4 regions of the Aneurinibacillus thermoaerophilus genome follow, and region 3 is predicted to be linked to each of the others. Evidence: riboswitches for the same ligand, from Rfam matches in the RefSeq annotation. Region 3 holds a riboswitch; each other region holds the start of a gene.
The links. Region 3 has a riboswitch for S-adenosylmethionine ahead of cobA (uroporphyrinogen-III C-methyltransferase). Riboswitches for the same ligand answer to the same signal wherever they lie in the genome.

Region 1: linked by a shared signal. The riboswitch ahead of K3F53_RS09730 (homoserine dehydrogenase) and the one ahead of cobA (uroporphyrinogen-III C-methyltransferase) in region 3 are both predicted to bind S-adenosylmethionine.
Region 2: linked by a shared signal. The riboswitch ahead of K3F53_RS04415 (methionine ABC transporter ATP-binding protein) and the one ahead of cobA (uroporphyrinogen-III C-methyltransferase) in region 3 are both predicted to bind S-adenosylmethionine.
Region 4: linked by a shared signal. The riboswitch ahead of K3F53_RS13685 (homocysteine synthase) and the one ahead of cobA (uroporphyrinogen-III C-methyltransferase) in region 3 are both predicted to bind S-adenosylmethionine.

Annotation. Positions count from the first base shown of each region.
Region 1 covers NZ_CP080764.1:1,860,958-1,868,142, forward strand. Annotated here, with positions in the region: gene K3F53_RS09710 (D-glycero-alpha-D-manno-heptose-1,7-bisphosphate 7-phosphatase) at 1-50, opposite strand, end outside; gene K3F53_RS09715 (acetyl-CoA hydrolase/transferase family protein) at 269-1,561, opposite strand; gene speD (adenosylmethionine decarboxylase) at 1,781-2,182, opposite strand; gene K3F53_RS09725 (non-ribosomal peptide synthetase module) at 2,363-2,950, opposite strand; gene K3F53_RS09730 (homoserine dehydrogenase) at 3,141-4,439, opposite strand; SAM riboswitch class I at 4,535-4,649, opposite strand; gene K3F53_RS09735 (DUF1002 domain-containing protein) at 4,762-5,625, opposite strand; gene K3F53_RS09740 (YbjQ family protein) at 5,964-6,278, opposite strand; gene K3F53_RS09745 (hypothetical protein) at 6,539-6,745, opposite strand; gene K3F53_RS09750 (hypothetical protein) at 6,742-7,104, opposite strand.
Region 2 covers NZ_CP080764.1:809,635-816,819, reverse strand. Annotated here, with positions in the region: gene K3F53_RS04440 (SDR family oxidoreductase) at 1-133, opposite strand, end outside; gene K3F53_RS04435 (M55 family metallopeptidase) at 182-1,006, opposite strand; gene K3F53_RS04430 (fatty acid--CoA ligase) at 1,178-2,746, opposite strand; gene K3F53_RS04425 (MetQ/NlpA family ABC transporter substrate-binding protein) at 2,769-3,608, opposite strand; gene K3F53_RS04420 (methionine ABC transporter permease) at 3,622-4,284, opposite strand; gene K3F53_RS04415 (methionine ABC transporter ATP-binding protein) at 4,277-5,041, opposite strand; SAM riboswitch class I at 5,143-5,253, opposite strand; gene K3F53_RS04410 (thioesterase family protein) at 5,565-5,972, opposite strand; gene K3F53_RS04405 (PaaI family thioesterase) at 6,038-6,427, opposite strand; gene K3F53_RS04400 (PaaI family thioesterase) at 6,469-6,930, opposite strand; gene K3F53_RS04395 (EthD family reductase) at 6,949-7,185, opposite strand, start outside.
Region 3 covers NZ_CP080764.1:614,427-621,611, reverse strand. Annotated here, with positions in the region: gene sat (sulfate adenylyltransferase) at 1-637, opposite strand, end outside; gene K3F53_RS03325 (phosphoadenylyl-sulfate reductase) at 671-1,378, opposite strand; gene K3F53_RS03320 (sulfate permease) at 1,388-2,470, opposite strand; gene K3F53_RS03315 (DUF3906 family protein) at 2,467-2,670, opposite strand; gene K3F53_RS03310 (nitrite/sulfite reductase) at 2,701-4,314, opposite strand; gene cobA (uroporphyrinogen-III C-methyltransferase) at 4,345-5,118, opposite strand; SAM riboswitch class I at 5,237-5,334, opposite strand; gene K3F53_RS03300 (ABC transporter permease) at 5,470-6,660, opposite strand; gene K3F53_RS03295 (ABC transporter ATP-binding protein) at 6,664-7,185, opposite strand, start outside.
Region 4 covers NZ_CP080764.1:2,632,464-2,639,648, forward strand. Annotated here, with positions in the region: gene K3F53_RS13675 (hypothetical protein) at 1-255, opposite strand, end outside; gene K3F53_RS13680 (deoxycytidylate deaminase) at 360-863, opposite strand; gene K3F53_RS13685 (homocysteine synthase) at 1,002-2,300, opposite strand; SAM riboswitch class I at 2,405-2,509, opposite strand; gene K3F53_RS13690 (helix-hairpin-helix domain-containing protein) at 2,598-3,293, opposite strand; gene K3F53_RS13695 (DUF2533 family protein) at 3,393-3,641, shown strand; gene comER (late competence protein ComER) at 3,742-4,578, shown strand; gene leuS (leucine--tRNA ligase) at 4,772-7,185, opposite strand, start outside.

The DNA.
Region 1 (7,185 bases), 1.2 Mb from region 3:
GGATTTTCGTTAATGACCCCATCACGATCCAAAAAAAAGGCTTTTGTCATCCGTACCCCTCTTTAGATGTAAGAAAAATGATGTATTCATATGAAAATACTACAAATATATTCATCATTATGATAAATAATCGTTTCGTTTATTGATGTAGAAGCGAAACTGCAAAATATGCTCTTTTTATTGTTTCGCTTCGTGCTGGTATGTATCCTTCCAAACAGAGGAAAAAAACCGCTCCGGAGTCTGGAACGGTTCTTTATCCTTTGGTAATTTAATATAACAAACCAAACTTCCTCGCCTCGAATTCCAGTTCTTCCCTAAATTTCGGATGAGCAATTGCTAAAAGCGCTTTTGTACGCTCAGCAATGCTTTTTCCGCGCAAGGAAGCCACACCGTATTCCGTCACAATGTGATCTACATCGTTTTTTGAAGTAGTGACAACCGAGCCGAGCGTAAGCTGCGGACGAATGCGGGAGATCGAGCCATCACGCGTGGTAGAGTGCAAGCAAATAAAGCCCTTTCCGTTCTTAGCAAAACGGATTCCGCGTGCAAAGTCCGCCTGACCTCCGCTGGAACTATAATAACGTCCAGCAATCGTTTCCGAGGCGCACTGTCCCATAAAGTCCACTTCTGTCGTCGCATTGATGGAGACGATGTTATCCTCCTGTCCGATAATACGCGGGTCATTGACATAATCAACCGGCAGCATTTCTACGCTGGTATTCTCATCAATAAAATCATACAATTTCTTTGTGCCAAGCGCAAAGGTTCCGACAATTTTTCCTCTATGCGTTTTCTTTTCAATACCGTTGACGATTCCTTGCTCCGCTAGATCAACAATACCGTCCGTTATAAGCTCTGTATGAATACCGAGATTTTTATGATCTTGCAAAAACCCGATAATCGCGTTCGGAATGGCACCGATTCCTACTTGCAACGTCGCTCCGTTCGGAATCCGTTCCACCACATAGGCAGCAATTTTGCGGTCGATATCGGTCACTTCCTTTTCTTTTACCTCGTACAGCGGATAATCTACTTCAATGTAGCCAAGAATCTGGCTAATATGTATCTGATTCGATCCGAAGGTACGCGGCATGTTTGGATTCACTTCAAGGAAAAACGGTACTTTTCCAATAAAGGAAGCAACATAGTCAGCCTGCGTACCAAGCGAGAAATATCCGTGCTCATCCATCGGCGCGGCAGCGGCCAGCACGAGCGACATTTTCGTTGTTTCCCGTAATAGACGCGGTACCTCATGAAAATGATTGGGAACAAGATCGCATTCGCCAGCAAGAAACGCTTTGCGCGAGGCGCCGCTTAAGAAATACGCAACATGGCGCAAATGTTTCCGGTATTTTCCGTGAATGTAGTCGCGCTCTTTAAGCGCATGCATCTGGTGAATACGCACGTCGAACCAGCGCTCCGCATGTTTCTCAATCGTATCCAAAAGCACGAGCGGCTCACCGTTCGCGAGCGGAACAATAATGTCATCCCCGCTCTTGATGTACGCTAATACATCTTGTGGCGTTTTTCGTTTGTTCTCCAAATCAATGAACTGATCCATTCATTCAACCTCCATATATACAGTTAACTTGATATATCAGCATCGTATTTTCTTACCACAGGGCGAATATCAAAACATCAAAAACTGTACAGCGAGTATTTTTCCTTTATTCATCATAAATGCCAAAGCTTATGCAAGCAACCAATTTTCTGTTAAGAATAAGTGAAAAGTCCACCCCGCAGTTTCAGGGTGGACTTTCTTCTATACCGTTATTTTCTTTTACATGTTTTGCTTTTGCTTCGTGATTTCAGATTCCAAAACCTGCAGCTCGCCCATACCACGAATCAGCTTACGGGTATAGAGCTTTTCGGGCTGCAAAATGTTGACCATATATTCGATCGCAAGTTCCGGATCAACCGTCTCGCCACACGTGTAGCAATCGAGCGCAGCAAACCCTTTTTCCGGATATGTATGAATCGAAATATGGCTTTCAGATAATAGAACCAGTACTGTTGCCCCTTGCGGTTCGAATTGCTTCGATTGTACGGACAAAACCGTAGCACCGCAGGCCTCCGCAGCTTCAACAAGATGATGCTGCAAAAACTCCGCACTGTTCAACTTTTCAAAATCGACACCCCAAGTATCAATCGCAACATGTCTTCCGAAAGTAGAATATTCCACTTTTCGGTCCCCCCTCCTAGCAATTTTGTGTTGAAAATCTCGCTAGGACCTACGTCATTCACTATATTTCGAGGAGAAACTTCCTTGAGTGAATCCTGGTTCCTAATCTTTTCACAACAAAGAAGATAGCATGTTTCTAAAAAATTTGCAACAGTTTCTTATGGATACTTGGGAAACTTTTTACGCTTCTAATACAAACAATTGATGAGAGAGCGTAGCTAACTGACGATCCACCTCTTCCGTTGGCAAATGTGCTGCTTGGCGTTGATTGCGAAAATCGAGCAACTGATCAATATGCACCCTAAGCCATGCGATTTGATCTTCAGCGCCCTGCGCTTCGTATAGACGCTGCAAGTCTCCTACCGTATCCCGGTATTCAAAGACAAGCGTTTCGCTATCTCCTTTCCGTTCGATAATTTTCATAACTTTCCCTTCTTTGTAATGATAAATCATCGTATACGTTGGATATACCCGATAAACGACAGCGTCCCCTTTAAAGCGGCGCACAGCCTGGCGCATTTGGTTCGCCAATTTGGCGTCCCGAATAGTATACCTGCCCTCAAAAGTGTACATATTTCCGATCAGTTTAAAGGATAGGGGGATTTCTTTTTCCCTATCAAACAGTACGATTTCCTTTTCACCATTGTCATACACTCGAACTTCTGTCTCAAACTCTGCACATTGAAACATTTCGATAAAAGATTGCAACTGCCAAGTACTTAATTCAAGCACAAGCTTCTTGTATTCGGTGGCTACTCGTTGAGCCATACAAATCTCTCCCATATATTTTTTCCTATCGTAATTATTATACCGAAAAGCTATATCTATTCTCCAATCGCTTATACAATAGAAAAAGTAAGGATAGAAGAGAAACAAAAAGATAATTTCGCTAAATAGCTGTTGATTCTTGTCTATATCCGTTATATTATGAAAAATTACATTTTTGTTTACCTGACATTTATTTTACCAGTACTGCGGCATCTTCTCTTGCTGCGCTCAGCCGTTCGTCTAACACCGGGCGAAGCTTGAGTTCCGCCTGTAAGTCGTCGGCCAATGCTTTCAACGCGTACACATCCGGATTGCTGATTACGGCAGCTACATGTACTTCGCTCCCACTGCTAACTGTTTCCACCGCGTGCAAAAACCCTTCTCCACCTGATAAAAAGGAAATCAGACGAATTTTCTGACTGTCATTCGTTTGTTTTGAAAAGGTAAAGAACGCCAGCACCACTTTTTCCACACCTGTGCTTTGCTCCACGTCTTCTCTCATGAGCCCCTCTTTATCGGGTGTAAATGTCCAACCACGAACAATGTTTAACATATCTTCCACAATCGCGCTTCCTGTAGGCAGCGCTCCTGCTCCCTTTCCGGTAAATGATACATCTCCAACTACATCGCCGGTAATAAAAACACCATTGCATTCATTTTTAACTCCGGAGAGTGGATGAGCGTACGGCACCAACGTCGGCACAACCCGTAAGCAGCATCCTGCGTCCGTGCGTTCTGCGGAAGCAAGCAACTTAATACGGTATCCCAGCTTCTCACATACTTTCATCTCTTCACCGGTTATGGACGCAATTCCTTCGCGCTCCTGTTCCAGTACCGGGGTGTCGGGGCCGAAGCACAGATTAGCTATAATCTGAATTTTGTTAAATGCATCATACCCTTCTACATCCGCCGTAGGATCAGCCTCTGCAAAGCCAAATTCCTGTGCCTGTTCCAGCGCTTCTTGATATGTGAGTCCTTCTTCTTCCATCTTGGTTAAAATATAGTTGGTCGTACCGTTTAAAATACCGTATACACGCGTAATCCGGTTTGCCTTTAATAGCTGGCTTAACGCATTTAAAATTGGAATGCCGCCACCTACGCTCGCTTCGTATAGGAGCGAAACACCATTTTTGTCAGCCAGCCTGTGCAAATGTGTGCCATAGGCAGCGATCATTTCCTTATTCGCAGATACAACGTGGCACTTCCGTTCAATCGCTTGCTCGATATAACCGAGTGCGGGGGAAATCCCGCCCATCGCATCAATCACAATCTCCGGATTTTTCTCCCAAATGGTTTCGATCTCTGTAGTCAAAAGTTCCCGTTTTACTTTCACGCGGCGCGGCTTTTTAACATCGCGCACCAGAACGCCTACCACTTCAAACTTGACCCCCGCCTGCTTTTCGATTCGTGTAGCATGTGTATGTAAAATCGTCATAACTCCTGAACCGACTGTACCCAACCCAAGTAACGCAATTTTCCAAGTTTTCATAACGTATCCCTCCCAAAATCTATAACCTGCGAAATAAAAAACCCTCTTCCAGAGAAGAGGGCTGTTGGACCATATCGATCCGCAACACGTTCCTCCTCTCATCTGCCAAAGCTTATACACAAGCTTTGATGGAATTAGCACCTTTCAGGCTTTTGCCTGCGGTTGCTGAGGTTTCATCGGGCCATTTCCCTCCGCCTCTCTGGATAAGAGTTTTCCGTTTCGTTCGCTATTTAATTGATTTAAAAATTATACTATCGTGTTTTTCCGCGAATGTCAAATATTTGTACAAGCTTTTTTTATGGTTTTCCGCCAGAGATTCAAGCTACTTGAACCAAGAGAGAATTTGCTCGATCAAATGTTTCAAAAATAAAAGCATTTCCTGTACGAGCGATTTTGCTTCCGGGTTGTTATTCAGGAACTCTTGAATTTTTCCTTTATAGCTTGAAACCTGCTCCAGCGTTTTGTTCCAGTCAATATCTAAATTTTGGATTTTACGTAGAATGCTGACGAGGGATTCAATCTCCGCGTCGGAAAGATTCAGTCCCATCTGATCCGCTACGCTGCGAATCATTTCGCGCAATTGGTCGTCAGACAATTTACTCGTCTGTTTGGCCAGTTCCGCTTTCAGGCGTGTCAGAAGCTCAGCCGCTTTTTCTTTATCGCCGATCGTCTCACCGATTTTCGCGGTGGTGACCATCTCTTCGTTTGCCACTTTTTTCTGCGTTTCATCAATTTTTTTCCCGGTTACCGTTTCATACGCCTTCATAATTCCTGTCAGCGCAGCCGTGCCAGACACCGGGAACGGGGCATCAATTTTTACAATCGCGTCTTTTACACCCGCCGTCGCCAATGCGTTTTCGTACATGGCTTTGCTAACCCAGGTAATATTGTTTGTTTCAACCACAATCCCCTTGCCAGGTTCAGCGATTTGAATCATCGCCGACGAAATGGCACGGGTACCGATCACGCTTTTACTGAGCAAACCTTCCAGATATTTATGCTCCTCCGCGTTAGTGACGGTAATTTCTTGCGCGTTCGGCGCATTAAACCTGCTTTTGATTTGTTCTTTCTGCGCCGGTTTTAAATCCTGGCCAAGCGTGATAATGGTGTCACCCACCGCAGCGTCCGCATACGCGGTCGCAGTCGTCAGGATAAAAAGAAGTAGGGCTAAAAGCAGCCTCCTCACTTCTATTCACTCCTCCCCATCTGAAATGATATCCCATCTGAATTATAGCACAGAGAAGAAAAACAGCCAGAGCTGTGCGCATATACATGCGACAATGGAGTCATTTCACCCGCGCAGCGCCGACTCCATCAAGAGTTCCCTGTTTCTAACCAACAATTATGTCGGTTAACTAACTTACAGCCAAACTATAATCGGTAAAAACAAACAAGTCAACTCCCTAAAGAAGTGGTGGTTTACTCTCAAACACGATACAATATGTTATTTATCGTTTTTATATGCGTATATGCGGTAGCGAAAAAGAGGGTGTCCCACCACTTTTGGGGACACCCTCATAGATCTTATCTTACTTTTACCGCTGTTCCTGTAGCGATACACATCATCATACCATCGCGCAACGTTTCAAAATCTAAATCTACCCCAACAACCGCGTCGGCTCCCATCGCTCGCGCTTTATCTGCCATCTCTTTCAAAGCAATTTCCCGCCCCTCCGCGAGTTTGCTTTCATACGCGCCGCTACGACCACCGATAATGTCTGTAATCCCGGCCAAAAAATCCCGTACCACGTTTGATCCCATGATGGCCTCGCCTGAAATCACACCCAGGTACTCCTGAATTTCTCTTCCTTGAATCGTCGGCGTTGTCGTAATGATCATACCATGATTCCTCCCTTAACAAGTGTGCGCCTTACAAAGCGTTCACTATGTTTTACGGTTCACTTACCGTATCGTTTCAAAAATCTGGCTCACATGAAACATTCGCGAACAAGCGCATGGAAAGTTTCCCTTTTCTAACTATTAAAAAAAAAGCACATATTCCTGTATCCATTCAAAGAAATATGTACTTTCGTGAACTCCCCACCACTTAGCTATCGCTTGAAGAGGAGACTTCTTGGCTGTTCAGTTAAACAGGCCTGTCAGTGTAGTCGTTCTCTGACCATTTGTACATCCGTAACCGGGGCCTGGCACGCAAAATTTTCACACACGTACACAGTCGCTTTGCCCTTTCGAGCGGTTTTATCGGTGAGCAGCGGGGCAAGCAGCAGCAATTTCTCACGTGTTTCATCCGTCACAACCGATACGACGCTGTTCGGTATGAAGTGCGCTCGAATTTCCTGAATCATCTCCTCTGCCACCTTTTTATCCGGCGCCGCAATAATAATTCCTTGGTTGGTCCAAACAGGAACTGAATCGCCATCATGAAATGGGCATGTGCCTGTGGATAAAGAGAAATCTCCCCAGCAAACGCCGAGATTTGTTCGCTGGAAAGACGCATAATATCGTTTTTTCCCGTCAGGCGTGCCAATCTAAGCAGATTCATCGCTGTTACCGAGTTGCCGGACGGCATCGCTCCATCATATAATTCTTTCGGTCGAACCAGCAATTGTTCGCCGTCACTGCCGTAGAAATAAAAGCCACCCTCTTCATTGTCCCAGAAGAGCGCAAACTGCTTCTCCTGAAGCTGAAGCGCGATCGAACACAAACTGTAAAAGCTTTGGATAAAATATTAAATATCCTTTCTAAACAAGAATACAAATTTGTTACAATTTCTGATCTAGTCCAT
Region 2 (7,185 bases), 200 kb from region 3:
GAAGCTTTTCTTCGTTACGGCTCGTAATCATAACATGCGCACCTTCTTTTACGAGCTGTTCGGCAATCGCCCGGCCAAGGCCCTGGCTTGATGCTACAACGAGCGCTACTTTTCCGTTTAGTTTTAAATCCATGTTATATCCCCCTTCATTTTCCTTTCTTGTAGTCTGATACAATAAACATCAGCAAAATTTCGCCTTCATCGCTAATTCCGTCATGACAATCATCGCTTTATACGCCTCAAGAATATCTTGCGCCTTATAGCGAACGAGCGGCGCTTCCCCGTCCAGTTCCGTTCCCGGCAATAGATGTGCCCATTCCGCCTGCCCGTAGTTCGCAAACTCAATCGTTAATACCGGATTTTCCGGCGGTGTAAGCGGGGCGACGTTTTCTCTGCTTTCAATCGCCAGTTTCGTTTTCTCGCGCAGCAACCAGCCTGCTTTCTCCGGTGTCAGGCACAGCGCGGATGTACGGGACATTTGTTTTTTCACCACCGCAGTGGTAATGCCAGGGATGAGCGCTTCCGCTTCTTCTGCCACACCGTCATCGCCCGCTACCATCAAAAGCGGTACGCCATAGTGGCCGGCCACATACGCGTTGAAACCGAGTTCACCTACAGGCGCGTCATTAATATACATATTTCTCACACCGAAAATCATCGTATGGCTCAATACACCTTTCCTGCCAGCGCGCGAATGGTAGCCGAGAAATATCGCGCCCGTATATGTATCATCCAGCCCCTGCACCATAGAGAACGGTTTCACATCTCCAGAGATCAATTGTGCTTCCGGATGCAGTCGTTCGATTAATAAATTGTTCATCTTGGAGTGGCTATCATTGACAATAATCTCTTTAAACCCCTGCTGAAACGCGGTTTCAATCACGTGGTTTACCTCATCTGTCATCAATTTTTGACCACGCGCGTAGTTGAGTCCTGTTGAATCAACAAACGTTTGATCCACCAGTCCAGTAATTCCTTCCATATCAACGGAAATATACAGTTTCAAGCTTCCACCCCATCTCCATTTTTCCTTAAGTATAAATATTCGATATGAGCTTGATATTTCCTTTCTCTACTGTGTAGCCACGCATAAAACCCCGTAACGTTATCATTTATTTTCTTACTTATACGTACGCTAAAAAATCCCTCCCTGCAATGAGCAGTGAGGGATTCTCGGTTACACATGAACCGCTTGCTTTTCGAGAAGGAATTTTTGTATTTTGCCGCTGGCCGTTTTCGGAAGCTCGTCGACAAAGCAGTAAGCGCGTGGACGTTTGTATTTCGCCAGTCGCTCTCCTTCCACAAGAAACGTATCCAGCTCTTCCGCAGTCACATTGCTTTCCTTGCTGCGGACAATGTAGGCAAACACAATTTGTCCCCACTTCGGATCCGGTTTGCCCACCACGGCCACTTCGCGTACGCCCGGATGTTCCAGCAATTGATCCTCCACTTCGCGCGGATAAATATTTTCTGCACCGGAAATAATCATATGATCTATGCGATCACGAATCCAAATGTAGCCGTCTTCATCGTACTCGCCCATATCGCCCGTATGATACCAGCCGTAAGCCAGCGCTTTTTCCGTCGCTTCGGGGCGGTTGTAGTAACCTTCCATCATGCACGGACCTTTGACAAGAATTTCGCCGATTTCGCCTGGCTCGCAAATGTTATCTGGATGCGTTGGCGTGCCGTCCGGATTGACGCGACAAATACGCAACTCATGCGTCAAACTTGCCTTTCCAGCAGAGCCGGCTTTTTTTAATTGTTCGTCTGCGTACAGCACAGACATACACGGGCCCATTTCGGTTGTACCGTAAATCTGGATTAAGTCCGCGCCTACTTTCTCCTCAAACTCGCGGATAAGGACAGGAGCCATGGACGCTCCGCCGTATTCGAGCAGACGCAATGATGATAAATCGTACGCTTCAAAATCGTCGGCATACAGCAACATATTGACCATTGTTGGTGCCGCGAACATATGCGTGACTTTTTCTTTTTCGATCGTGTACAGCACACGGGAAGCGTCAAAATGGTGCAAAAGCACATTAGTCGCTCCCACCTGCACACGCGGCAGGAAAGAAGTATGCAATTCCGCCGTATGGTTGAGCGGCGCGGCGGCAAGACCAATGTCATCCTTTGTTAGGCCCATGCATTGCATCATCATAAAATTATGATGAATTTTGCTGCGATGCGTGTGAAGTACGCCTTTCGGGCGTCCGGTAGTACCGCTTGTGTACATCATAATGCAATAATCGGTTTCCGATACCTCCACTTCCGGACGGGAAACATCTTCTGCTTCAAGCAGTTCGTAAAATCCAAGCGCTCCTTCTGTCAACGGTTCATCCACATATATATAATGTTCGACCGGATTCCCAAGCTCACGCGCTTTCTCCACCACGTCTGAGCCCTGTCTTTCATATAACAATACTTTTGCTTTTCCATCCTGTAGGATATATTGCAATTCATGTGCAGCTAGCCGATAGTTAATCGGATTAAAAATGGCGCCGATTTTTGCCGTCGCAAACAATGTAACCACAAACTCGCTCGTATTATATAAGAAGGAAGAAACAACGTCACCCTTTTGGACACCCAGGCGCTTAAGCGCCCGGGCAAATTGGTTTACTTTTTGATTCAATTCTGTATATGTCCAGCGGTGATGCTTCGTTTCGTATTCATAAATTAAGCTAATTTTATCCGGAAAATTACGGACTGACCATTCAAGAACATCTCCGATTGTTGTGCTCATCGTTTTCTTCCCCCCTATGTGCTTATTTTAAATAATCAGGTTTGACAAATCCCTGGAATTCTTTCTCGATAACTTCTTTAAACTCCGGAGATTTATATGCTTCGATTAAATCTTTAACAAACTGGCTGTCTTTGTCCGCCGTTTTCACAGCGACCACGTTCATATATTGATCCGGAATCTTTTCGAGCGCCAGCGCTTCCGTAAGTTTCAAGCCCGATGCGATGGCGAAGTTCCCGTTGACAAATGCGTAGTCTGCGTCTTCAAGCGAGCGCGGAAGCTGGGCTGCTTCCAGCGGCAGGAGCTTGATATTTTTCTTGTTCTCCACGATATCCTTTTCCGATACGCGAAGCAGATCTACACCTTCTTTTAACTTGATCCAACCGAAATGTTGCATCATGACAAGCGCGCGGGCCTGATTAGTAGGATCATTCGGAAGCGAAACGGTCGCTCCCGGCTGCACTTCTTCCAGTGTTTTATGCTTATGCGAGTAAATGCCGATCGGAGCCGTCGGAACCTGGATAACATCTTGAATATCCAAGTTATGCTCTTTCGCAAAGTTCTGCAAATACACGACATGTTGAAACACATTCGCATTCAGCGAACCTTCAGCCAGCGCCTGGTTCGGCTGCACGTAATCGTTGAACTCAACAATCTTCACGTTGTATCCTTTTTTTTCTAAAATAGGTTTAATTCCTAAACGCACCTGATCACTATACGGCCCCGCCGTCGCACCAATAACCAGTTCTTTACTGTTCCCCTGCGTTTTTCCTGTTGCCGTTTCGCTCTCTTGTCCTCCGCAAGCTGTCAAAAAGATTACTATTAATGAAATTAATGCAATAAGAATAAACGGTTTTTGTTTCACAAAGATCTCTCCCTTAACGTTTATCAAGATAATGTGCAAGACGATTGCCCGCAAATTGAATGACTTGTACAAGCACCACCAATAAAAGCACGGTCACAATCATAACATCCGTCTGGAATCGGTAGTAGCCGAAGCGAATCGCTAAATCCCCGATCCCTCCGCCTCCGACAACGCCGGCCATCGCAGAATAGGAAAGAAAACTGACAATCAATACTGTGAGTCCGAGCGTAAGCCCAGCGCGCGCTTCTGTCAATAACACTTTCCAAACAATCTGATATGTAGACGCCCCCATTGCCACCGCGGCTTCAATAACTCCTCTCGAAACTTCACGAAGCGATTGCTCCACCAGACGTGCAAAGTATGGAATGGCTGCAATCGACAACGGAACAGCCGCAGCCACCGGACCGATCGTCGTTCCGACCAATGTTCGCGTCAACGGAATCAATGCCACGAGCAAAATAAGAAAGGGAAACGATCGGACAATGTTAACGAGCGAACTTAAAATTCGAAATAAAATGGGGCTTTCCAGCAATTGTCCTTTACCTGTCAGAAAAAGCAGAACCCCCAGCGGCATGCCAAGCAAAAGCGCTGAGCCTATTGAAATGCCGACCATAATAGAAGTTTCTACGATAGAAACCCCAATTTCCGGCAATAAAGCAATCACATTATCAAACATTGGCTATCCCTCTCTCCTTGCCTGTTTCCTCTTCGAATAATAGCTGGGCGATTTCAGTTTTCGGCTTTACTTCCCGTTCAGAAAGCGAAAGTTTTTCGACGAGATGACCTCTTTCCATGACTGCTACTTTGTTGCAAATCTCTTTCACTACACTCATTTCATGCGTGACGATGAGAATCGTTACGCCTAGCTTTTGGTTGATTTCTTTAAGAAAAGATAAAATGGTACGCGTCGTCTGCGGATCAAGCGCTGAGGTAGGCTCATCACATAGCAGCACTTTCGGCCGGCTGGCCAACGCCCGGGCGATAGCGACCCTCTGCTTTTGTCCCCCGCTCAACTTGGCAGGATAGCTGTCCACCTTCTCGGCCAGCCCTACAATCTCCAAGCACTCCTGTACTCTTTTTTTTCTCTCTTCTTTTGGAAGACCGGCTATTTCTAGCGGAAACGCCACATTGTCCGCCACCGTCCGATTATTCAACAGATTAAAATGCTGAAAAATCATGCCGATGGACTGGCGCGCTTTGCGCAGCTCTCGATTTGATAGACCGGTTAACTCCTGACCATCCACATATACCTTTCCCTCGTCCGGTCGCTCCAGCAAATTAACCAGTCTAAGCAAAGTTGACTTACCAGCACCGCTGAACCCGATAATACCGTACACATCCCCTGGCTCCACATGCAGCGACGTTGGAGCTACTGCCTGAAATGTCCCGTTCGGTGTGGTATAACTTTTACTAATACTCTGTAATTTAATCATACTCCTCACTCCTTTATTCCTCCTAGATTGCACAAGGGGAAATAAAAACGACCTCCTGCGCTGCAAGAGGTCGGCGTACACTCATCACAAGTTTGCCGGACCTCTCATCTTTCAGCGCGCGAGCGCTGCTGGAATTGGCACCGTGTCAAAGAGTTTCTTTGATGGTTGCCGAGGCTTCACTGGGCCAGTCCCTCCACCTCTCTGGATAAGAGTCCTAATCATTTGCCTTTTCAATTTGTTGATTTTATTCTAACACATTAAACCATAATGTCAACTAGGAATTATAGATTTTTTAATTTTCTCCTACATTGCTGAGACATATAAAAACCATCACAGTTTATCATTGTATATGCAGATAACACCATATTTATATTGATTATAGTAGCTGTATATTTTCGCGGTCAATAAATTTACATTTAATTCTTAATACTATATCGAATAGTAGCAATATTTGTTTTGATAAGGTTGTTAATGATCCGATAAAAAAGACCGCGATTGAAAATTCCACGGTCTTCCTGTTTCATTATTTTTGTGCAATGGTTTGCCGTAACTCCGTGATACGTGCCTCCATTTTTTCTTTTTTAAAAATCGCCTGTGTAAAAATTCCGGTACCAACAATATTTTCTGATGTTTCCGCGGTCACTTCACAAACGACTCGCTTCGGAGTAACTTCCGTACATAAGGCTGTAAATTTTACCCGTTGCCCCACCACCGCAGGCCCAATGTGCTTAACCTGAATTTCGTATCCGGCTCCTTCCTCCCCCTCTTCAAGGTAAGGCAAAATAACATGGCGTCCGACTTTTTCCATATAATAAATCATAGTCACGGTCGACATTACATCGTGAACCACGTTGCCGTCAAACGTAGGACGCATATCGTCCTGCACGACAATTTCCAACGTCTCTGTCTCTCCCGGTTGTAATCCTTTCACCCGTTCTTCTCCTTCCTTATAAAGCAACATATACTTTCTTATACGAATGTAAAGACAACTCCACATCACTGTGGAGTTGTCTTTACACGGGCATATGTGCCAAGCGCGACGGCAACCAGCTCCCCATCGTCCGTGCGCACTTCCGCTTGCATGATAATAGTACGGCCTCCGCGCTTGATTACCCTAGATTGTGCGATCAGCTTATTTCCCCTAGCAGGCGCCAAATAGTTGATTTTGCTCTCCAATGTTACGCACTGCTGCACACCGTTAACATGAGGCGCGGCCGCGTGCCCCATGACCACATCAGCAAGCGTGCTTGTCACTCCGCCATGCACCACTCCATCGATACTATTGTACAATTCCGGGCGAATATGAAGCACTGCCGTGCAGCTATTTTCGTCCTGGTGCTCGATTTCAATACCAAGATATTGGTTAAAACGATTGTTTGATTTCATGGTAGTCTCTCCTGCCAATCCAGCGCTGCCAACGCGTCCTGTTACTCTTCATTAGCTGCGTTCTGTCCGATTTCCTCAAGAAAAAACCCACTCTTGCGGTAAGCGACCGCGTCAAGCAGAGCGATGCTTTCGCCGTCGTGTTCCACCTCGATTTGGTAAAAACCGGCGCGTGCTGTTTTTTTCTTTTCTGTCGCTACTGCACGTAACCGTGCGCCCTTTCCACTTGGAGCCATATACTGAACGTTCATCGATAACGCCACGCATGGACGTCCATATGAATTGCAGGCCGCAGCAAACGCAAAATCAGCCAGCGCAAAAATGACGGCTCCATGTGTTGTGCCATGCGCATTCAACATTTCCTCACGCACGTCTACTTCCGCCACAGCCGTTCCCTCTCCAAGTTCAACCAGCCGGATTCCTAAATGGCGCGCGTACGGATCGCGACTCACATACCGAGTGATTTGTTCCCGGTACCTGCGATGTGTTTCCGTTTCACTCAACATGCTTTTTAAACCTTTCTCCTATACTACTTCCGCGAAGTGCATGGATACAACCTTGCCAGCAAAGCCCATTAAATCTTTGCCTGCTGCTTTTCCTTCCGGAGAAGAAAGCGCGTTCATAAGCGCTTCTTTTGTTTCAAAATACATTTCTGCAATCAAATGAAGATTGCTGTCACCTGCAGGAGAGCCATAAATTTTATTAACTTCCAGCTTTAGAAGACCCGGCATTTTTTCCGCGAGCGGCGCGTGTACTTCTTT
Region 3 (7,185 bases):
TTAAAAACAGGCCGTCCACAATTTCCAGCGCCGTTTTCTGGATGTACTCGTGGGCGCGGTGAACCGGATTGCGCGTCTGAAATCCCACAACCGTATACCAACCGCGCTCAGCAAACACGGCTCTCGTCTCAGCCGGGTCAAGATAGAACTCTTTAAACCTGTTCTTTTTCGGACGCTTTATCAGCGTAATCGGGCCTGCAACATACACTCCCGGTCGCTCCCATAGCTTTTTAACGCCCGGGTGCTTGATTTCTGTCGTACCATATACGTTTTCCGCCTCTATTTCCTTGTTCGGTGTGTACAGTTCCTGTACTTCGATAACACCATACACCGTTCCTTCGTACACAAGCTGTGCCATATCCCCTGGTGCAAGCTGCGCGGCTACGGCTTCCGTTACCGGCAAAGTAATCGGAAGACTCCATACGGTTCCGTCAGCAAGGCGCATGTTATACACGACGCTTTCATAGTCAGCTTTACCCAAGAAACCGGTGAGTGGACTGTAGGCGCCGATCGCCAACAGTTCCAAATCGGAAAGGGCGAACGCGTCCAGTTCGATTTTTTTGCTTACTTTTGTAATGTCATAAGAAAAGTTAATGCGGTTGATTAATACACCGCCATGAGGCTGATTTGTACTCATGCTTTCTACTCCTTTTCCTCAACTCTTTCATTCTTATTGATGCAGACCGCATTCCGTCTTGCCCGTACCGCTCCAACGTCCGGCACGTGAGTCGCTCCCGTCTTCCACCGGTAACGTGCAATGTTTACAGCCAATGCTCGGATAACCTTTGTCATGCAATTCATTATATGGAAGTTGATAAAGCTTGATATAACTCCATACTTCTTCCCATTTCCAATAAATTAACGGGCAGATTTTAATGGATCGGAACCTGCGATCAATATTGACAAACTGTGTGTTCGCCCGCGTCGGCGACTGCTCCCGTCTTAAACCAGATAACCAAGCCACCGTGCCCGCCATCACTTCTTCTAAAGGCTGAATTTTCCGTAATTTACAGCATAAATCCGGATCTATCTTCCATAATTCTGAACCATACTGCTCTGCCTGCTCTTGTACGGACAGCGCCGGCTCCTTCATCTGAATGCGCAATTTCGGATATTTGACTTTCACGCGCTCAATAACTTCATACGTTTCTTTAAAGTGTAAATGTGTATCCAGGAAAACGATACGGGCATCCGGACGCACCCGGCTAATTAAGTCGGTTAAAACCATACCTTCAGCACCAAAGCTGCAAGCATAGATTAGATTGTCACCGAATAGGCCATATGCCCACTTTAATACATCCAGCGCATCCTTATTTTCCAATGTTTTATTTATTTCTTCGCAGCGTTCAGATGTCAGCGTTTCATATGAAAATGTCATATCCGGCACCTAGATTCCTCCTCTCTGATCATGAATGGCGCTTTTTTCTTTACGGATCGTCTGGGAAAGGTTCATTAATCCTAGCGTAGTGATAAATACGCTTATAATAACGATTAACACATACGGATTCGGCTGCAACCAGAGATGAACCATCGCGTAAGCCACGACAAGTGAAGATACCGGAGAAACAATCCACACCTTTGCGATTTGGTGAATAACTCTTTTCTGCCAAAGCTTAAAACCGTTGTCCGCAGTACCAACGCCCATAATAGCACAGGTAGTCGCCTGTACAAGCGGAACAGGGATGCCCAACAAAGAGGCGATAATGACCAATCCTCCGCTGGTGAAAGAAACCGCGCTGCCCTGCAAAAGCGAAAGACGGGTAATTTTTTTCCCGTTTGTCTCCAACACTTTACCGCCCAACAAAACCGCACCAAGCGCCACGAATATTCCACCCATCCAAACGCCAGCGGAAACAGACATTAACCCGGCGCCAACAAGCGGCCCAACCGCGTTCGCCACATTGTTCATACCGGCCGAAAATGCCTCAAGCGCACCGCCGATCACAAGCAATCTTCCCAGCCAGCGCTGCCATTTTCCCTGTCTGCTAAGATGCGGCCACTTCACTTCCGCTATCTTAATTAGTCGCCCCAGCACATACGCCACACTAAACGAGACCAGAGGAACCGCGATCCAGAAGGAAATAATGACTGCAAGTTTGCTGACGAATAAGGATTTGTACGCGAGCCCGATGCCGACAATCGAACCAACCGTCACTTCACTCGTTGACAGGGGAACCCCCATCAGATTTGCTATAAACAGCGTGAGTGTCGCTGAGGCCAGAATAATTATTACAATCTCCACAGTGAGAATAGAGGAAGAGATGATACCTCCCCCGATTGTTTTCACTACTTCGCCTCCACCTAACACAGCACCGAGCAAAGCAGCTGCACCTACAATCAGCATTGCGAGCTTCTTATTTTGAATAGCTCCCCCGCCATACGCCGCGCCCATCGCAGCGGCTGTACCGCTGGCGCCGATATTCATCGCGAAAAACAGGGCAATGGCAATGGCCGCGCACGTCAGAATCATGGCTCGATCACATACCCCCGGCCCGTTCCAGCCGGCTTTTTTTCTACAATGGCTATCTCCGCAACCGGCCTCGGCGGCAAAAAATAGCGTTCAATTTGATTCTGGGCGCTGCGGAACGCTTTTTCTTCATTTTCATGTATGACTACAACGGCAGCTGTTCCCCCATCCCTAAACAATATCTCAAATCTATAGATAAACATCGCCTCACCTCTCCTATGCCCAGGCATCCTTTATACCAACTGTTTCAGAGCCGCATCCAGCCTCTCTTGGAACGGTGTAATTCCAACACGCTGTACGAAATCAAAGAAGCTTTCCTTGTTCCGCTTTTCTTCCTTATAATAGGCAAGCAACGGCAACACGACCCGGTGCAGTTGCTCGCCAAGCACGCGTCCTTTCAGCTTTTCGTTAAATTTCGCGTTCGGGCCCAGCGTACCGCCAAGGAAAATATCGAACGCATCTTTCATGCCGTCTTCCGTTTTAACAAGCGCTCCCTGAAAGCCAATGTCAGCAATTTGCCGCTGACCGCATGAGTTCGGACAACCGACCATATGCATGCGAATTGGTTCATCCAACTCCACATGTTCATCTAGATATTCCGCCAATTGGCGCATTCTTTCTTTCGTTTCAACGATCGCAAGATTACAGAATTCATTGCCGGTGCAAGAAACGGCGAAAGCAGTAAAATTCTTCGGATACGGTGTCAAACGTTCCAACACTTTTTCTTGCAACAGTTCTTCCACTCTTTCATCCGGTATGCCGGTAATTATGATATTTTGCGAATTGCATGTACGCAGTGAGCCATTACCATATTCATCGGCGAGATGCGCCAGTTCTTCCAATTCCTGTGCCGACATACGTCCTACCGGAACGGACAGACCAACATAACTCAACCCTTCCTGGCGCTGTTTATGAATACCGGTAAAATATCCTGCATTCCATCCCTTAATCTTATCTTCGCCCCGCGTCTCCAGCTCGCCGACAAGCTCTTTTAACTTGGCAAGAAACTTCTCCGCTCCCCAATCAGCGACAAGAAATTTCAAGCGTGCGTGATGACGCTTCTCCCGGTATCCATAGTCACGGAAAATCGTTGTAACGCCGACCGCTACCTTCACGACTTCTTCCGGTCGCACAAATACATCGAGCTGTTGAGCCAAATACGGACGGGACGATAGTCCGCCGCCAACCCAGACATGAAAACCGATGATTTCCTTGCCAGCGATTACTTTCGTGGCCGGGGTAAACGCCAGATCGTTAATTTCGGCATGACCGGCATTATAAATATTGCTAGAAATCGAAATTTTATATTTGCGCGGCAGGTTGGAAAAATCCCGGTTCATTAAAAACGTATCGGACAACTGTTTCACAAGCGGGGTCGTATCTATTAATTCGTACGGATCGAGCCCCGCAAGCGGATTGCCAACAATCGTACGCGGGCAATCGCCGCACGCCTCAAATGAGGACAATCCGACGGCAGCCAACCGTTCAAAAATGTCCGGTAAATTTTCGATCCGCAACCAGTGAAACTGAATCGCCTGACGTGTCGTAATATCGATTAAATCCCTGCCATAATCATGCGCGATACTCGCAAGCGTGCGCGCCTGCTCGGACGTAAGATTTCCGGACGGAACCCGGACACGCATCATAAAGCACCCGTCTTTCGGGCGCTGCTGATATACACCTGCCCACTTAAAACGATCCATATCATCCGGCGTAATGGATTCAAAACCAGTTTTCGCATAACGATAAATGTCCTCAATAACATCCAGTCCATCTTTCTCCAGTTTTATTAATTCTGTTTTATTCAATTTCTCCTTATTTTGTGCCCATATTGGTGTATAACTCATTCATACTCTCTCCTCTCATCTCAGCGAATATTATGCAATAATGACTTGACGCAGCTGTTGTTCATACCAAGCTAACTGCTCCCGCAGGCGGACAACCTCGCCTACGACAATCACTGCCGGAGAACGAAAGCGTGCCTGTTGTACCTGCTCTACAATCGTCTCCAATGTACCTATAAGCGTCTCCTGATTTTCGCATGTACCCCAGCGGATAAGTGCCACAGGTGTCTCTTTGGCCCGGCCGTACTTATGAAGATTTTTCACAATTTCCGGCAAATTGCCGACCCCCATGTAAAATACCAGCGTATCTACCGCAGTGGCCAACTTCTCCCACTGAATACCACTTTGCTCCTTCTCTACAGCTTTGTGGCCAGTCACAAACGCGACGGAGGATGAATAATCACGGTGCGTGATAGGTATTCCTGCATAAGCCGGAGCAGCGATACCCGATGTAATGCCCGGCACAACTTCATAGTCGATGCCGGCCGCGATACAGGCTTCCGCTTCTTCCCCACCGCGCCCGAAAACAAATGGATCACCCCCTTTTAAACGAACAACCTCTTTCCCTTGCACAGCCTTCGCCACAATGATCTCGTTAATTTCCGTCTGGGATAACGAATGGTGATTTGTCTCTTTTCCGCAATAAATGCATTCAGCCTCCTTTTTTGCATAATCAAGCAGCTTTGGACTGGCCAGACGGTCATATACAATCACATCCGCCCGTTGTAGAAGCTCAAGCCCACGCACTGTAATCAACTTTGGATCGCCTGGCCCGGCACCCACAAGATACACTTTACCTGCCACCATATAACCATCCCCTTTTTTTCCAAAAATAATATTAATAAAATTTGTTTTATATGTTTAATTTAATTAAAAAAGCCCTGCTTCATTAAAGAAGAAGGGCTTATATTCTACGATCCCCTCTTCCTCATCTTCAAGCGTGTGCTTTCTGGAATTGGCACCTAACCGAATTAGGTTGCCGAGATTTCATTGGGCCAGTCCCTCCATCTCTCTGGATAAGAAAGAGAATTCATATTATATTGATCGGATTTATTAAATTTGATTATACTCGGCTTTTTCTAAAAAGACAATACTTTTCAAAAAAATCCTCTCATTCATTATGCAAAGAGGCTTCAGAGTTAAAGAGCAGCCCGCTTCTTATTCATAACGCAACGCCTCAATCGGATTTAGCTTTGCCGCTTTGTTAGCAGGATACAATCCGAAGAAAATCCCGATGGAACTGGACACGGAAAATGCAAGCAAAACGGTCTCCCATGAAATCAAAAGCGGTATATTAGCATAGGAAAAGCCGATAGCTGATATACCAATACCAAGCAATGCTCCGATTAAGCCGCCGATTAACGACAAAATCATCGACTCCAGTAGGAACTGAAGCAAAATATCTTTCCGCTGCGCTCCAAGCGCTTTGCGGATTCCGATTTCTCTTGTCCGTTCCGTCACGGACACAAGCATAATATTCATCACGCCAATGCCGCCCACCACGAGGGAAATGCCAGCTACAATGCTAAAAATCAGGGTAATCATTCCAGTCATTTGCGAAAACTCTTTAATATTGTCTTCCATACTTAAAACTTCATAGTAATCTTTATGGTTATGCTTGCGGTTCAAATAATCCTTGACCTGCTTCATCGCAGGCCGCAATGCTTCTTTGGAAATGGCGGTCATTTCAATGTTGCTTACCGTTTGGTTTTCAGACAGCTCATTCGCAAAACGAAACGGAACAAACGCGCTCTTTGCTTTGGAAAAATCAAAGCTTACTTTCTCCTGCTTAAATACGCCGATCACCACTACGCTCCGATCGTTAAAACGCACGCGCTGACCGATCGGGTTTTCCGTCCCGAACAATTCCTGAGCTGCTCCGTCTTCCAATACGATAACCGGTCGGCGGTTTTTATCATCCTCGTCGGTAAAAAAGCGGCCTTGCACCATGTGGAGCGTGGGTTGTACAGCCGGAAGCTGGGCCGTCGTCGCCCTTACTTCGACGGTTTTCTTCTTATTGAGCCAGTAAAGCTCCGTATTGCCTACGTAAGAGTTGGCTACGGCAGCGGAAATGTACGGACTCACCTGCGGCAAATATTCCGCATCTTCCAAAGTAAGCGCGTTCGGATCTTCAGGCTCCTCCGTATCGTAGCGGGTATATACCATAAATTTATTTTGGCCGAACTTGCTTACCTGCTGCACGACCGCACTTTCGCCCCCTTTCCCAAGCGTCATAACCGCAATGACAGACGCGATACCAATAATAATCCCCAGCATCGTTAGAAAAGAACGCAGCTTATTGGCGCGCAAACCGTCCAAAGCCATGCTTAAGCTTTCCAGCAAACGCATAGATTACACCTCCTGTTGGCGCTCCGACGCCAGTTGTTGCGACGCGAATAATCGATCCCTCACGGGGTCATCGGCGACTACCTGGCCGTCGCGGAAGCGGATTAACCGCTTCGCATAGCATGCGATATCCGGTTCATGCGTAACAAGAATAATAGTCGTTCCTTGTTCATTTAACTGTTGGAAAATGTCCATAATTTCAATGCTTGTCCGCGAATCAAGCGCCCCGGTTGGCTCATCAGCCAGCACAATCGCCGGCTCATTTACGAGCGCGCGCGCAATCGCTACCCGCTGCCGCTGTCCGCCTGATAACTGATTCGGAATATGATTCATACGTTCGTCGAGCCCGACACGCGCAAGAGCCGCACGCGCCCGTTCCGTCCGTTCCTTTCTTCCGACCCCGGCATAAATCAGCGGCAATTCAACATTGCGCAGTGCGGTTGAACGCGGCAAAAGATGAAAGGTTTGAAAAACAAAACCGATTTTTTGGTTACGTACATGGGCAAGCTGCTTATCCGACAAATTCGT
Region 4 (7,185 bases), 1.6 Mb from region 3:
CATTTCCTCTTCCGTAATACCATTGATATAAAGACGGCCTTTAATCGGCAGACCTGCTTGTACAACCAAACGAAAGACGCCGTGTTCCGTATAAAAGCCGAGCAACAATGTGCCCTGCATCGTTTTCTTTTCTTCTACCGTTATTTCGGAACGGGATTTCGCTTCTTCCACGATGCGATACACATCATCTGTTCTTTCCTGAGGAGCTTGGAAATTATCACATACGCCACGGATCGTTGCGACATTCGGTTGCATTAAAATCACCTCGTTTATAGTTCAAAAAAATATCCTCTTGCTACATCTTTACCCCCTTAGTTATCATCCATACCACATTTTTACACTTTTTATAAAAAAATATTCTAATCTACAATTTCTATCTGAACCCCGGCCGGAGGCGTATACTCAAGCAACTGACGAAACATAATTTGCTTCTGTTCAAAAAGATGTGCTACCTTCTCATAGTCTTTCAAATATATCCGATGATAGACCACCTCGATGATGCCGCTGTTGGCGATTAAATTAGCGCACATCCAGCACGGCTGATCCGTGACATAGATGGTGGCTCCCTGCCGTTCCTCCTGGTCGGTAAACAAAAGCAAATTCTGCTCTGCATGAATGGTGCGAATGCATTTTTGCTTCTCAACGCTGTTCCCTTGTTCGTCTACCTCATAGTAGGTATGCAACATACATCCAACATCAAGACAAGACTCAACGCCGCTTGGGCTTCCGTTGTAGGCCGTTCCCAGCACTTTTTTATTTTTGGTTAGTACCGCCCCAACGTGACGGCGCGGACATGTGGCCCGGGTCGCGGCCATATACGCTAAATCCATAAAATATTCATCCCATGTCTTCCGTGGGCTCATATCTTTCCCTCTCTTCTGTTTCTTTCTCTTTACTATTCTAACCTGCGAAAAAGAATACCGGAAAGAAAAAAGGGAGAGAAAGTCTTCTTCCTCACCCCTTCTAAAACTTATTACTATTCTGCTTCCGTCAAACTACGATTATGCATTCACCAGTTGGCTGGCTTTAAGCGCCTGCTCAATGTCGGCAATAATATCATCTACCGCTTCAATACCGATAGAGAGACGAATCATATCCGGCGTAACACCCGCACTGCGCTGTTGTTCTTCCGTTAGCTGCTGATGCGTCGTACTTGCAGGGTGGATAACAAGCGTTTTGGCATCGCCAACATTCGCCAAGTGGGAAAGAAGCTTCAGGCTGTTAATAAAGCGTTTGCCTTCTTCCAGCCCACCTTTAATGCCGAACGTGAAAATGGAACCCGGTCCTTTTGGCAAATACTTCTTTGCGCGCTCATAATAAGGACTGCTCTCAAGCCCTGCATAATTCACCCAGGAAACAAGTTCGTTTTCTTGCAAATATTCCGCTACTTTTTTTGTATTTTCCACATGACGCTCCATGCGTAAATGAAGCGTCTCCAACCCTTGCAAGAATAACCAAGAGTTGAACGGAGATATCGCTGCCCCAAAGTCGCGCAGCAATTGTACGCGCGCTTTGATAATGTAGGCAAGATTGCCGACTGCTTCCGTGTATACTACGCCGTGATAGCTCGGATCTGGCTCAGTTAACCCTGGGAACTTGCCATTGTTCCAGTCAAAGTTACCGGAGTCGACAATCACGCCTCCAATTGAGGTACCATGACCACCGATAAACTTTGTAGCAGAATGAACAACAATGTCAGCGCCAAATTCAATCGGACGGCAAAGATACGGAGTGGCAAACGTGTTATCTACAATAAATGGAATTCCGTTCTCATGCGCGATGCCCGCTAATGTTTCCAAATCAACTATATCTGCGCGTGGATTTCCGATCGTTTCCGCATAAAGCGCTTTTGTCTTGTGCGTGATCGCGGCACGAATAGCATCCTTATCTTCCGGATCAAAGAATTTCACCGTTATGCCGAACTTCGGAAACGTATGCGCGAACAGGTTGTATGTTCCGCCATATAGATTGCTGGAAGCGATAATTTCATCCCCCGCATGCGCGATGTTTAAAATAGAGAACGTAATTGCCGCCTGACCGGAAGCGACCGCAAGCGCACCCACACCGCCTTCAAGTTCCGCAATCCGCTTCTCAAACGTATCCTGCGTCGGGTTCATAATGCGCGTATAAATGTTACCGAATTCTTTCAATGCGAACAAATTGGCTGCATGCTCCGTGTCTTTAAATACATAAGAAGTTGTTTGATAAATTGGCACCGCGCGCGAAAGCGTCGTCGGGTCCACTTCCTGTCCTCCGTGCAAGCATACCGTCTCGAAATTGAATTTGCGTTCTTCTGCCATTCTCTTTTTCCTCCCTGTCATCATTCTTTGTTTTCGGCGATGCCAACCAAAAGAAAAATCCTCTTCTTTGGAAGAAGAGGATTCTACGCAGGTATGTATCATCGCTCTCATCTTCCAAAGCATGCTGCTTTGCTGGAATTAGCACCTTGCACATACGTGCCGGTTGCCGGGCTTCATCGGGCCAGTCCCTCCGCCGCTCTTGATAAGAGATGTCTTATATAAAATTTTCTCGCTTGAGCTGATTCTGGTTTTATTATAGCCTTACTATTCCTACCTGTCAACTTAATTTGAAGATTTTTATTGTACAGAAATTTTGGCGCGCATTTTCTCCAATGTTTTCGGACCAATTCCTGCTACCTTTGTTAAATCCTCTACCGTTCTGAACAGGCCATTTTCTTCCCTGTATTGAATAATAGCTGCTGCTTTTCCAGGCCCAATACCAGGAATGGTTTGTAGTTGCTCTAATGTAGCTGTATTAATATTAATTTTCTCCTCCTGCCCGGGTGCGCCCGGCGCAGAAGCTGTTCCTGCTGATGCCAGACCCGTTGTACCGATTAGAGCCTCTTCTCCTTTTATCGGAATATATAAGAGCATGCCGTCAACAAGCCGCTGCGCTCCGTTGACTTGCTTTGCATCCGCTTCCGGAAGCAATCCGCCCGCCATCCCGATGGCCTGATACACACGTGCCTCAGCCGGTAACGTATATACCCCTGGCTTCGCTACCGCGCCCTTCACATCAACGACGACAGTCGCCTGAACGGATGGCGCAGGAGAGCGCGCGCTTTCCTCTTTTTCTATGGGATCTCCCGTTTGATCGTTCTCCCCGGCAGTGAAAACGGAGGAGCCCGTAACCGCTTGTTGCTCAGAAAACGGAAGCGTTTTTGCTTCTGTTTCCTCCTGAGTGTAATTATAAAAATAAATACTACTGCCCAAAATAAAAAGACATATACTAATACTGATCCATTTTTTCTTTTCTACAAACCAGCTTTTCACCGCATCTCTCTCCCTTACTTGTAGTTTTCTAACTTTTTGCCTATACTTTTTATATAAACATTCAGAAAATCGCCACTTAAAAAAGGAGGATTGCAAACAATGGGTGTTCATCACGCAATTTCAGCCCACTCCGCAAGGCAAGCTGAGTATATTACGCTCTACCGCAAACTGGATGCGGTGCGGGAAATGTGGATTGAAAAAGCGGTAGAGCAATGCAAGAACGGAGAAAAAATCAGCGTGGAAGAGATTAATAACATCACACAACAAATTAATCAACTTGCGCAACGTTACCATCTTCCGCCGCGCAAACTTGTGACGGAAGAAATGGTACAAAATATTTGTAAATAATTACCACATCTCTATCTTAGCATAATTAGAAAAATATGTGTACTAAATCTTTCTTTCCCCTCATACTTATTAAATAATTATAATCGCCGGGGGGATTTAGATGCATATCGGCTTTATCGGAACGGGAAGTATGGGAACAATCCTCATTGAAGCCTTTATCGAATCTGGTGCTGTTCTGCCCGCCCAAATCTCTGTTGCCAATCGGACACCGGAAAAACTACATGCGCTCACGGCAAAACACCCGGACATCAAGGCTAGCACTAACATAAATGTGGCCCAAAAAGCAGACATTCTATTTCTGTGCACCAAGCCCCTGGAATATCGGACGGTACTCGACGAAATTGGCGAACATTTGACGCCCGATAAACTTGTTCTATCTATCACAAGTTCCGTCGGTGTGCAACAATTAGAAGCATATATTCCTTGCAAAGTGGCCCGTGTCATTCCCAGTATTACGAATACAGCGCTCAGCGGTGCTTCACTCATTACGTTCGGTGCCCGTTTAACCCAGACTGATCGTACCTTGCTGCTCACACTTCTTTCTGCCATCAGTACGCCTATAGAGATTGAAGAATCGCAAACACGAATTTCCTCGGATATTGTAAGCTGCGGCCCAGCTTTTTTTAGCTTTCTAATGCAACGCTTTATTGACAGCGCGGTCGATCATGCATCCATTACGGAGGAGCAGGCTACAAGATTAATGACCGAGATGATTATCGGGCTTGGCCGCCTGCTTGAAGACGGACGTTTTTCGCTGCCGACACTTCAGGCCAAAGTTTGCGTGCCAGGTGGAGTAACCGGCATCGGCTTGCACGTGCTTGATGAAGAAACACAGGATGTGTTTAAACATTTAATTGAAGCAACGCACAATAAGTTCAACATAGATGTACGGGAAGTTCAGGAAATGTTCACCAACCAAAAAAACTCCTTCCATTGAACAAGGAAGGAGTTTTTTGCGCACTCGGAAGATTACTTAACGACCTGAGCGCCTGCTTTTAATTTGTCAGAAATTTTAAGGCTAAAACCCGCAGCAGCTTTCTCATTTACTACTAATTGAACATCTTTCAAAGCTTCAACAGGAATAGAATCCAGCTTCTCGCCCTTTAACCCCCGGGCTGCTATAGTATCGTCTAGCCTACAACGATATTTACCAGTTTGCCCGGAACGGCGATAACTTTACGCACCGTCTTGCCTTCAACCAGCTCTTTGATTTTTTCATTTTCGGTAGCAAGAGTCTCCATCTCCTGCTTCGTCAAATTGGCTGGAATAACCATTTTATCGCGTACTTTGCCGTTGATTTGGACGACAATTTCCACTTCATCAAGCACGAGCGCGGCGGCGTCATACTTCGGCCAGGACTGCTGGTGCACGCTATCTTCATGACCGATCATACGCCACATTTCTTCCGTAATGTGCGGCGCGAACGGCGCGAGCAGCACAACCGTTGTTTCAATGGCGTGAGCTAGCATGCCACGATCCGCAGTTTCCGGATACGCATAAATTTTGTTTACAAGTTCCATGATGGCACTGATTGCTGTGTTGAACTGACGACGCTCACCGATGTCTTCACTTACTTTCTTAATGGTCGCGTGTAACGTGCGGTTCAAATCTTTGGCCGCGCTGTCGGACAAGTTCACCTGCGGGTGTCTTGCCACAAGCTCTGCATGGCTATCCACCATACGCCATACGCGATTTAAGAAGCGATAGCTTCCTTCTACCCCGCTGTCGCTCCACTCAAGATCACGATCCGGCGGCGCCGCGAATAAAATGAACAAGCGTCCAGTATCCGCTCCGTACTTGGCAATGATTTCATCCGGACTGACAACATTTCCTTTTGATTTGGACATTTTTGCTCCGTCTTTCAGCACCATGCCCTGTGTAAGTAAGCTCTTGAACGGCTCGGTAAAGTTAACCATGCCAGCATCATACAATACTTTGGTGAAAAAGCGGGAGTAGAGCAAGTGCAAAATCGCGTGTTCAATACCGCCAATGTACTCATCTACAGGAAGCCACTTATTCACCTTTTTCGAATTGAAAGGAATGTCGTCGTTTTTCGGGTCTGTATAGCGCAGATAGTACCATGACGAATCGATAAACGTATCCATCGTGTCCGTTTCCCTACGCGCTGGCCCACCGCAGGATGGGCAGGTCGTATGCACGAACTCTTCGGATTTAGCTAAAGGATTACTCATTCCGTCAATGACGACATGATCCGGCAGCATGACGGGCAAATCTTCTTTCGGTACCGGAACGATGCCGCAATCGTCACAGTAGATAATCGGGATCGGCGCACCCCAGTAGCGCTGGCGAGAGACGAGCCAGTCGCGCAGGCGATACGATACCGCCGGGCCACCTACCCCCTTCTCCTTCAAATGCTCACTGATGACAGCAAGCGCCTTGCGGTTCGGCATTCCGTCAAATGAATCTGATTGCACAAGTACGCCGTCTTCCGTGTACGCTTCTGCCATTTCCTCATTCGTGTCAACTTCCTCGCCTTCTGGTGCAATTACACGCCTAATCGGCAAGTTGTATTGTTTGGCAAACGCGAAGTCGCGCGTATCATGCGCCGGAACTGCCATCACAGCCCCTGTGCCATAGTCGAGCAACACATAGTTCGCAATCCAGATCGGAATGTCCTCACCGGTCAGCGGATGGCGAGCATACGCCCCGGTAAACATTCCTTCTTTCGGTGCATCGGTCGATGTACGAGTAATGTCCGATTCTTTCTTAATTTTTTCAATGAACGCTAGCACTTCTGCTTCGTTTTCTTTTCCTTTGACAAGCTTGCGTACAATCGGATGCTCTGGCGCCAATACCATGAAGGTTACGCCGTACAGCGTATCCGGACGCGTTGTGAATACGGTCAGCTTCTCGTTCAACTCCGGCACTTCAAATGTAACTTCCGCCCCCGTGCTTCGGCCAATCCAGTTGCGTTGCATCGTTTTGACCTTTTCGGGCCAGCCGTCAAGCTGATCCAAATCTTCAAGCAAACGATCGGCGTAATCAGTAATTTTGAAATACCATTGTTCAAGATCGATTTTTGTGACTTCCGTGCCACAGCGCCAGCAGCAACCGTCTTCCACCTGTTCGTTAGCGAGCACGGTTTGATCGTGCGGGCACCAGTTTACCAATCCTTTTTTCCGGTAAGCCAAACCTCTTTCATAGAACAAAAGAAAGAGTTGCTGCGTCATTTTATAGTATTCCGGCGAGCAGGTTGTTACTTCTCGCTCCCAGTCATAGCTTACCCCAAGCTGTTTCTGTTGGTTTCTCATAAAATCGATATTTTCGTATGTCCATTTTGCCGGCTGGGCCCCCAGCTTAATCGCGGCATTCTCCGCCGGCATGCCAAAAGCATCCCAGCCCATCGGATGAAGAACTCGGTAGCCGCTCATTCTTTTATAGCGTGCGACCACATCGCCAATGGAATACACGCGCATATGGCCCATATGAAGACGCCCGGACGGATATGGAAACTGTTCAAGACAATAGAATTTTTCTTTGGCATCGTCTTCGTTCGTGCGATGCGCGTTTGTTTCATTCCAGT